DNA from 2 places in the Streptomyces sp. NPDC002476 genome. Region 1 is predicted to be linked to the other one. Evidence: riboswitches for the same ligand, from Rfam matches in the RefSeq annotation. Region 1 holds a riboswitch; the other holds the start of a gene.

Region 1 (3,923 bases):
CTGCCGCTGCGCTTCCCCGCCTGGATCGTCCTGATCTTCTGGTTCGTCCTGCAGTGGCTGGCGGTCCGGAACTCCGTCGACGGCGGGCCCGGCGTGGCCTATCTGGCCCATGTGGTCGGCTTCGCGCTCGGCTTCCTCTACGCATGGGGGCGCTACCGGCGTGCGGATAGAGTGAAGGCCCCAGCAGCGGCCACCGAGGGAGAGAACCAGCCGTGATCAGCGCGATCGTGCTCGTCAAGACCAGCGTGGACCGGATTCCCGAGATCGCCGAGGCCATCGCCGCGCTGGACAACGTCAGCGAGGTCTTCTCCGTCACCGGCACCTACGACCTGATCGCCATGGTCCGGGTGGCCCGGCACGACGACCTGGCGGACGTCATCCCCGGCCGGATCAGCAAGATCCCCGGCGTCGAGGCCACCGACACGCACGTGGCCTTCCGCACCTACTCGCAGCACGACCTGGAGGCCGCCTTCAACATCGGCCTCGACGCGTAGAGGCCGCCTCCCGCACCCCGGTGGAGGCGGCCCCGCCGCCTCCACCGGGGTCACGCACTCTCAGAGCCTGTCGGGCGGCCTTCGACCGGAAAGCGCACGCCCCAGGGCGTGGCCGCCCGGTCAGAGGTCGCCCGACAGGCTCTCAGCCCCGGTCCGGCACGCAGCGACCGCCCTCGGTGCGGTAGGTCCACCGGGCGCCCCGACCGACCAGCTCCTTGACCGCCCGCACGAAGCGCTCGATGTGCTCGTCGGGCGTACCGGCGCCGAAGCTCACCCGGATCGCGTTGAGCGACGTTTCTCCCGGCGCGGCCTCGGGAGCGCCGCACTCGCCGACCTCCTGCGGGTCGCTGCCCAGCAGCGTACGGACCAGCGGGTGGGCGCAGAACAGTCCGTCGCGCACCCCGATGCCGTACTCGGCGGAGAGCGCCGCGGCGAAGTGCGAGCTGTTCCAGCCCTCCACCACGAACGAGATGACACCGACCCGCGGGGCGTCGTCGCCGAACAGCGAGAGCACCGTGACCTCGGGGACCTCGGCGAGCCCGGCGCGGACGGTGGCGACGAGGTGCTGCTCCCGGGCGACCAGGTCGTCGAAGCCCGCCTCGGTGAGCGCCTTGCAGGCGGAGGCGATGGAGTACACGCCGATGACGTTGGGGGAACCGGCCTCGTGACGGGCCGAGGTGGTCTGCCACTCGACGTCCACACCGCCGTCGGCCCGGCGGGCGACCGTGCGCGAGGCGCCGCCGCCGGCCAGGTACGGCTCGGCGTCCCGGAGCCAGTCGGCCCGGCCCGCGAGCACGCCCGAGCCGAACGGCGCGTACAGCTTGTGCCCGGAGAAGGCGACCCAGTCGACGTCCAGGTCGGTGATGTCGACGGGGTGGTGCGGGGCGAGCTGCGCGGCGTCCAGCACGATCCGGGCGCCGTGCGCGTGCGCGGCGGCCGCCAGCTCCTTGACCGGCCACAGTTCGCCGGTGACGTTGGAGGCGCCCGTGACGCAGACCAGCGCGGGGCCGTAGGGATCGCGGTCGGCGAGCGCCCGCTCCAGCGTCTCGACGGCCTGGGCCGGGGTGCGCGGGGCGTCCAGGTACGTCACCCGGGCGTCGCGCCACGGCAGCAGCGAGGCGTGGTGCTCGGTCTCGTACACGAACACCTGGCAGTCGGCGGGGACCACCGCGGCCAGCAGGTTGAGCGAATCGGTGGTCGAGCGGGTGAAGACGACCTGGTCGTCGGGGCGGCAGCCGAGGAACTCCGCGACGGTCTCGCGGCTGTTCTCGAAGAGGTCCGTGGAGAGCTGCGAGAGGTACCCGGCGCCGCGGTGGACGCTGCCGTAGTACGGGGCGTACGCGGCGACGTCGTCCCAGACGCGCTGGAGGGCCGGGGCGCTGGCGGCGTAGTCGAGCGCGGCATAGGTGACTTCACCACCCGTGACCAGCGGAACCATTACATCCTTACCCAGAACCGGCAGAGGGTTATAAATCGACTGGTCGGCGGCAGCGGTGAGGACAGACATGGCGAACTCCCGTAGAAGGCAGGCGAAACGCATGCGCCGGCGGATACGCGGCAGCGCAGCGGAAAGAGAAAGGGTGCGGAGAAGGGCGAGAACGCCCTAGCGCATTCGCGTGCTCACAAGAGACTCCCTAGGGACCAGGACCCCGGGGGTTGGCATTCACCGATGCCGAGGGGCCCGCGCTTGCCGCAGACCTCGCTGCCTGCGGCCTGGTCTTCACCCGGGGCACCCCGCCACGGACGGAGGGTTGCCGGACAGCGGGCCGGGGCCGTAGTCGCTGTCACTCATGACCTGCCTGCATCCTGCCATATGGATGCGAACGCGCAAGGGCGCGGTCCAGGATCCGGACCGCGCCCTGCGGCACATTCCCTCGGTTCAGAGGCTGTCGGATGTCCGATCGCGGCTCACCCGACAGGCGCTCAGGCGTTGCTGGCCGCCACCCAGCGCTCCAGCGCGCGCCGTGCCGCCCCGGAGTCGATGGACTCGGCGGCCTTCTCGATCCCGGCGGCGAGTTGCTCGTTCAGCGTGCCGTCCGTCGGGTCCAGGGCCACCAGCGCCGCGGCCGAGTTGAGGAGCACGGCCTCGCGTACGGGCCCGTGCTCACCGGTCAGCACCCGGCGGGCCACATCCGCGTTGTACGAGGGGTCGCCGCCGCGCAACGCCTGGGCCGGGACCAGTTCCAGACCTATGTCGCGCGGGTCGAACGCCTCCTCGCGCACCGCTCCGTCGCGGACCACCCAGACCCGTGAGGTCGCGGTCGTCGTCAGCTCGTCGAGCCCGTCGTCGCCGCGGAAGACGAGCGCCGAGTTGCCCCGTTCGGCGAGGACGCCGGCGACGATGGGTGCCATCCGCAGATCGGCGACGCCGACGGCCTGGGCACGTACCCGGGCCGGGTTGGTGAGCGGGCCGAGGACGTTGAACGTGGTCTGGGCTCCCAGCTCCTTGCGGGCACGGGCCGCGTACCGCAGCGCCGGGTGGAACTTCACGGCGAAGCAGAAGGTGATGCCCGCCTCCTCGGCGACCTCGGCCACGCGCCGCGCGCCGAGGTCCAGGTTGACGCCGAGCCTCTCCAGCACGTCGGAGGAGCCGCTCGCCGACGAGGAGGCGCGGTTGCCGTGCTTGACGACCTTGGCGCCGGAGCCCGCGATGACGATCGCCGACATCGTGGAGATGTTGACCGTCTTGGCGAGGTCGCCGCCGGTGCCGACGATGTCGACCGTGCGGCCGGGGACGTCGATGGTGTTGGCGTGCTCGTACATCGCGCGCACCAGGCCGGACACCTCGTCGACCGTCTCGCCCTTGGCGCGCAGGGCCACCGCGAAACCGGCGATCTGCACGTCGGTGGCCTCGCCGCTCATGATGCGGTCCATCGCCCACGCGGTGTCGTCCGCGCTCAGGTCCTCGCCGCGCAGCAGCGGGTTCAGCACGCCGGGCCAGGAACGGTCCGCCACGCTGTCGCCGCCGACCGGGGTCACAACGTTCATGGTCCGCTCCTGGGGTCCACAGCCGATAAGAGGTTCGGCTCCCACCCTATCCAGGGCGGAGGACAGCGAAGAGCCCCGTCCATCGGATGGACGGGGCCCCTGCTGTGGCGATCAGTTCAGGCGATCAGTGGTGACCGTGGCCGCTGGTGATCTCCTTGTACTCCTCGACGGTGGGCTTGGCGATCTGGTTGTTCTCGCCGTAGTAGCCCTTGCTGAGCCGGGCGCGCAGCTTCTGCATCGCGGAGACCTTGCGCTCGACACCGTTCTCGTCGACCGTCGGGCCGATCGCGAGCGGCTCGTACTGCTCGTGCGCGGTGAGCGTGTGCAGCTGCTCGGGACCGAGCGGCTCGTGGATCTCGACGAACTCACCGTGCGGCAGGCGCTTGATGATGCCGGACTCGCGCCCGTGCAGCACCTTCTCCTTGTCGCGGCGCTGGAGGC
Region 2 (3,923 bases), on a different contig from region 1:
GGGGCGGAGTTCGCGGAGCATGCCGGGCACCAGCGCCAGGTGGTAGTCCTGCACCAGGACCGCGGCGCCCCGGCCCGCCTCCTCGGCGAGCGCCTCGGCGAAGGCCCGGTTGTACGTCTCGAACGATGCCCACTGCCGTCGGAACTCCGGGTCGAAGACCGGCTCCAGCGGGGTCTGGTACAGCATGTGGTGGACGAACCAGAGCACCGAGTTCGCGATGCCGTTGTACGCGTCCGCGTGGACGGCCGGGTCGATGTCGAGCATCCGCACGCCCGGCTCGCCCACCCCGCGCCGGACCGCCTCGCGGTCCCCGTCGCCGAGCGCGGCGCACACCCACAGTTTGTCGTCGACGGCGCTCAGCCCGGAGACGAGCCCGCCCCCGCCGCGTTTCGCGTCGAGCGACCCGTCGGTCTCCAGGGTGTACGACACCGGGCCGCGGTTCGACGCGACGAGAACGCCGGCTTCGGCAGCGCCGGCCCGGACGGCACCGGCTTCGGCGGACTGGGCTTCGCGCTCGGAGACCATGTTGCGCAATCTAGCCCGATCACGAACCACTCAAACGTGCGAAGCCGGACAACGTCCGGCGGCGCCCGGGTGGCGTGCGCACGGCTCCCGTGGTTACCGGCGGTTCCCCGTGTGCCCGTGGGTGCCCCATGGACGTCCCATGGTTTCCGTGGCCCCGCGGGGGTGTCGTACGGTGCGCGCTTGCGTCACGCTGCGCGGCGCTGGACGTACTCCTCGATCTCGCGCATCGGGGGCCGCTCCTCGGTGTCCACCGGATGGGTGCGCGGTACGAAGCCGTGCTCGCCGCGCTCGAACTGGGTCAGCGCGGGGCGCACCAAGTGCCCCCGGGACAAGCGAAGTTGGGCGGTCCGGTAGATCGCCGCCGCCATCCGGCCGAGTGCTTGGCCGTCCTGGTGGCGGTGTCTGCGCACACCCACGTCGACCTGGGCCAGCGCGTCCAGGCCCACCGTGTGCAGCGCGTCCACGAGGAGGCCCAGCTCCACCCCGTACCCGACGGGGAAGGGCAACTGTTCGAGCAGGGAGCGGCGTGCCGCGTACTCGCCGCCCAGCGGCTGGACGAAACCGGCCAGCCGCGGCCAGTGCAGATTGAGCAGCGGCCGGGCCACCAGTTCCGTGACCCGTCCCCCCTGGGCCGCGGCCCCGCCGGGGGCGGGTTCGGCAGGGCCGGCCGGGCCGTCGCCGAACGGCCGGTCGTACATCGCCTTGACGAGGCAGACCTCCGGGTCGGTCAGCAGCGGGCCGACGATGCCGGAGACGAAGTCGGCCGAGAAGTCCCGCAGATCGGCGTCGACGAAGCAGACGATGTCACCGTGCGTCACCAGGAGCGAGCGCCACAGCACCTCGCCCTTGCCAGGCACGGCGGGTATCCGGGGGAGTATGCCGTCCCGGTGCACCACCCGGGCGCCGGCTTCCCGGGCCACCTTCGCGGTGGCGTCCGTGGAACCGGAGTCGATCACCACGAGTTCGTCGACCAGCCGGACCTTCTCCATGAGCTCGCGCCGGATCGTCGTGACGATCCCGCCGACCGTCGCCTCCTCGTTCAGTGCCGGCAGGACGACACTCACGCTCCCGCGCCGCGGGTCCTTCGCCTTGGCAGCCAGGAGGCGGTCCAGCGGACGGTCGGCGGCCGACCAGGAACGCCTGGTCAGCCAGCTTTCGACCTCTTCCAGCACGGTCGATACTCCCTGTATGTGATCCATCTCGCGGTTCGGACGACTGTCTCAGCAGTCCGGTGCTTCGGTTACAGTCTTGAACAACGCGGACGACCGTCGCATGCCGGGGTCGGTCCGCCGACAAATGCCTGGAGCATCGCTCCAGTGCCACAGCGCTCATCCAGAGGGACTGAGGGAACGGCCCGTTGACGTCCCGGCAACCCTCCTGCCGACCGCGAGGTCACGGTGGGGAAGGTGCCAATTCCGGCTTGCGACGAAACGCGTCGCAAGGAAGATGAGGAGAAAGGGCCTCCGCCATCATGGCCGTGCAGACCGCTGCGACCGCCCCAGCGAACACCTCTTCCGCCGATGATTCCTCCGCCGGCACCGCGCCCGCCGACCTCGATCTCGGACCCGCCGCGGCGCTCTCCTGCCGCGAATGCGGCGAGCGTTTCGCACTCGGCCCGATCTTCGCCTGCGCGTCCTGTTTCGGGCCGCTCGAAGTGGCGTACGACCTGCCGACCGGCTCCCCGGAGGAGCTGAGGAAGCGCATCGAGGCCGGACCGAACAGCATCTGGCGGTACGCGCCGCTGCTGCCGGTCCCCGCCGATGTCGCGGAGAAGCCCAACCTCAACCCCGGCTTCACCAAGCTGGTCAAGGCCGACAACCTCGCCCGCGAGCTGGGCGTCACCGGTGGCCTGTACGTCAAGGACGACTCCGGCAACCCGACGCACTCCTTCAAGGACCGCGTCGTCGCGATCGCCGTCGAGGCCGCCCGCGCCTTCGGTTTCACCACTCTCTCCTGCTCCTCCACCGGCAACCTCGCCGGTGCGGTGGGCGCCGCCGCCGCCCGCGCCGGCTTCCGCTCCTGCGTGTTCATCCCGCACGACCTGGAGCAGGGCAAGGTCGTCATGGCCGCGGTGTACGGCGGCGAGCTGGTCGGCATCGAGGGCAACTACGACGACGTCAACCGCTTCTGCTCGGAGCTCATCGGCGACCCGCTCGGGGAGGGCTGGGGCTTCGTCAATGTCAATCTGCGCCCGTACTACGGGGAGGGCTCCAAGACCCTGGCGTACGAGATCTGCGAGCAGCTCGGCTGGCGCCTGCCCGACCAGATCGTCATCCCGATCGCGTCCGGCTCGCAGCTCACGAAGATCGACAAGGGACTCCAGGAGCTGATCGGGCTGGGGCTGGTCGAGGACAGGCCGTACAAGATCTTCGGCGCCCAGGCCGAGGGGTGCTCCCCGGTCTCCACCGCGTTCAAGGCCGGACTCGACGTCGTACGGCCCCAGAAGCCCGACACCATCGCCAAGTCCCTGGCGATCGGCAACCCGGCCGACGGCCCGTACGTCCTGGACATCGCCCGGCGCACCGGCGGCGCGGTCGAGGACGTGGACGACGAGCGGATCGTCGACGCGATCGAGCTGCTGGCCCGTACCGAGGGCATCTTCGCCGAGACGGCGGGCGGGGTGACGGTCGGCGTGACGAAGAAGCTGATCGAGAACGGCGTGCTCGACCCGTCGCTGACCACCGTCGTCCTCAACACCGGTGACGGCCTCAAGACCCTGGACGCGGTGGCCGCCACCTCGCAGGCGACCGCGACGATCCGCCCGAGCCTGGACGCGTTCCGCGCCGCCGGCCTCGCCACCGCCTGATCCCCACCGCGACCGAAGAAAGGCACACCCACCATGAGCGTCAAGGTCCGCATCCCCACCATCCTCCGCACCTACACGGGCGGCCGGTCCGAGGTCCCGGCAGAGGGCGAGAACCTCTCCCAGGTCATCGAGTCCCTGGAGCGCAACCACCCGGGCATCGCCGTCCGGGTCCTGGACGACCAGGGCAAGCTGCGCCGCTTCGTGAACGTGTACGTGAACGACGACGACGTGCGCTTCGAGGACGGCCTGGGGACGGCGACCCCGGACGGCGCCGGCATCTCGATCATCCCCGCCGTGGCGGGCGGCTGCTGACGGTCCGAAGGCTCCCCGCACCGCGGTCGGCCACCGGTCGGTCGCCGTCGTCGGTCATTGGCCGGTCTCCGGCGGGGGACGGCTTCACGAGTTATCCGAATTGCCCTCTCCGGGAGAAAACGGAGGGGGCAATTCTGCATGGTTGAGCGGGGTAGAGTGGGGGAAGTCCCCCAGCTTCGCGTGCCGCCCGCCAATGAGAATGCGCCCGGTCACGATGAGAAGTGGCCAAAGTGTGCGATCTTCCTGCGTCATAAGTCACCTTTGTCCGGCCCGACTTGCC

Evidence for each region. A riboswitch is a leader RNA that binds a small molecule or an ion and turns the genes downstream of it on or off. The one in region 1 is predicted to bind S-adenosylmethionine.
Region 2: linked by a shared signal. The riboswitch ahead of thrC (threonine synthase) and the one ahead of ACFYXM_RS01245 (aminotransferase class V-fold PLP-dependent enzyme) in region 1 are both predicted to bind S-adenosylmethionine.

The regions. Positions count from the first base shown of each region.
Region 1 covers NZ_JBIARH010000001.1:283,470-287,392, forward strand. Annotated here, with positions in the region: gene ACFYXM_RS01235 (rhomboid family intramembrane serine protease) at 1-216, shown strand, start outside; gene ACFYXM_RS01240 (Lrp/AsnC family transcriptional regulator) at 213-494, shown strand; gene ACFYXM_RS01245 (aminotransferase class V-fold PLP-dependent enzyme) at 637-2,001, opposite strand; SAM riboswitch class IV at 2,173-2,290, opposite strand; gene trpD (anthranilate phosphoribosyltransferase) at 2,418-3,482, opposite strand; gene ACFYXM_RS01255 (cytochrome bc complex cytochrome b subunit) at 3,607-3,923, opposite strand, start outside.
Region 2 covers NZ_JBIARH010000009.1:164,482-168,404, forward strand. Annotated here, with positions in the region: gene ACFYXM_RS14050 (trehalose-6-phosphate synthase) at 1-525, opposite strand, end outside; gene ACFYXM_RS14055 (glucosyl-3-phosphoglycerate synthase) at 711-1,697, opposite strand; SAM riboswitch class I at 1,851-1,978, shown strand; gene thrC (threonine synthase) at 1,997-3,331, shown strand; gene ACFYXM_RS14065 (MoaD/ThiS family protein) at 3,365-3,643, shown strand.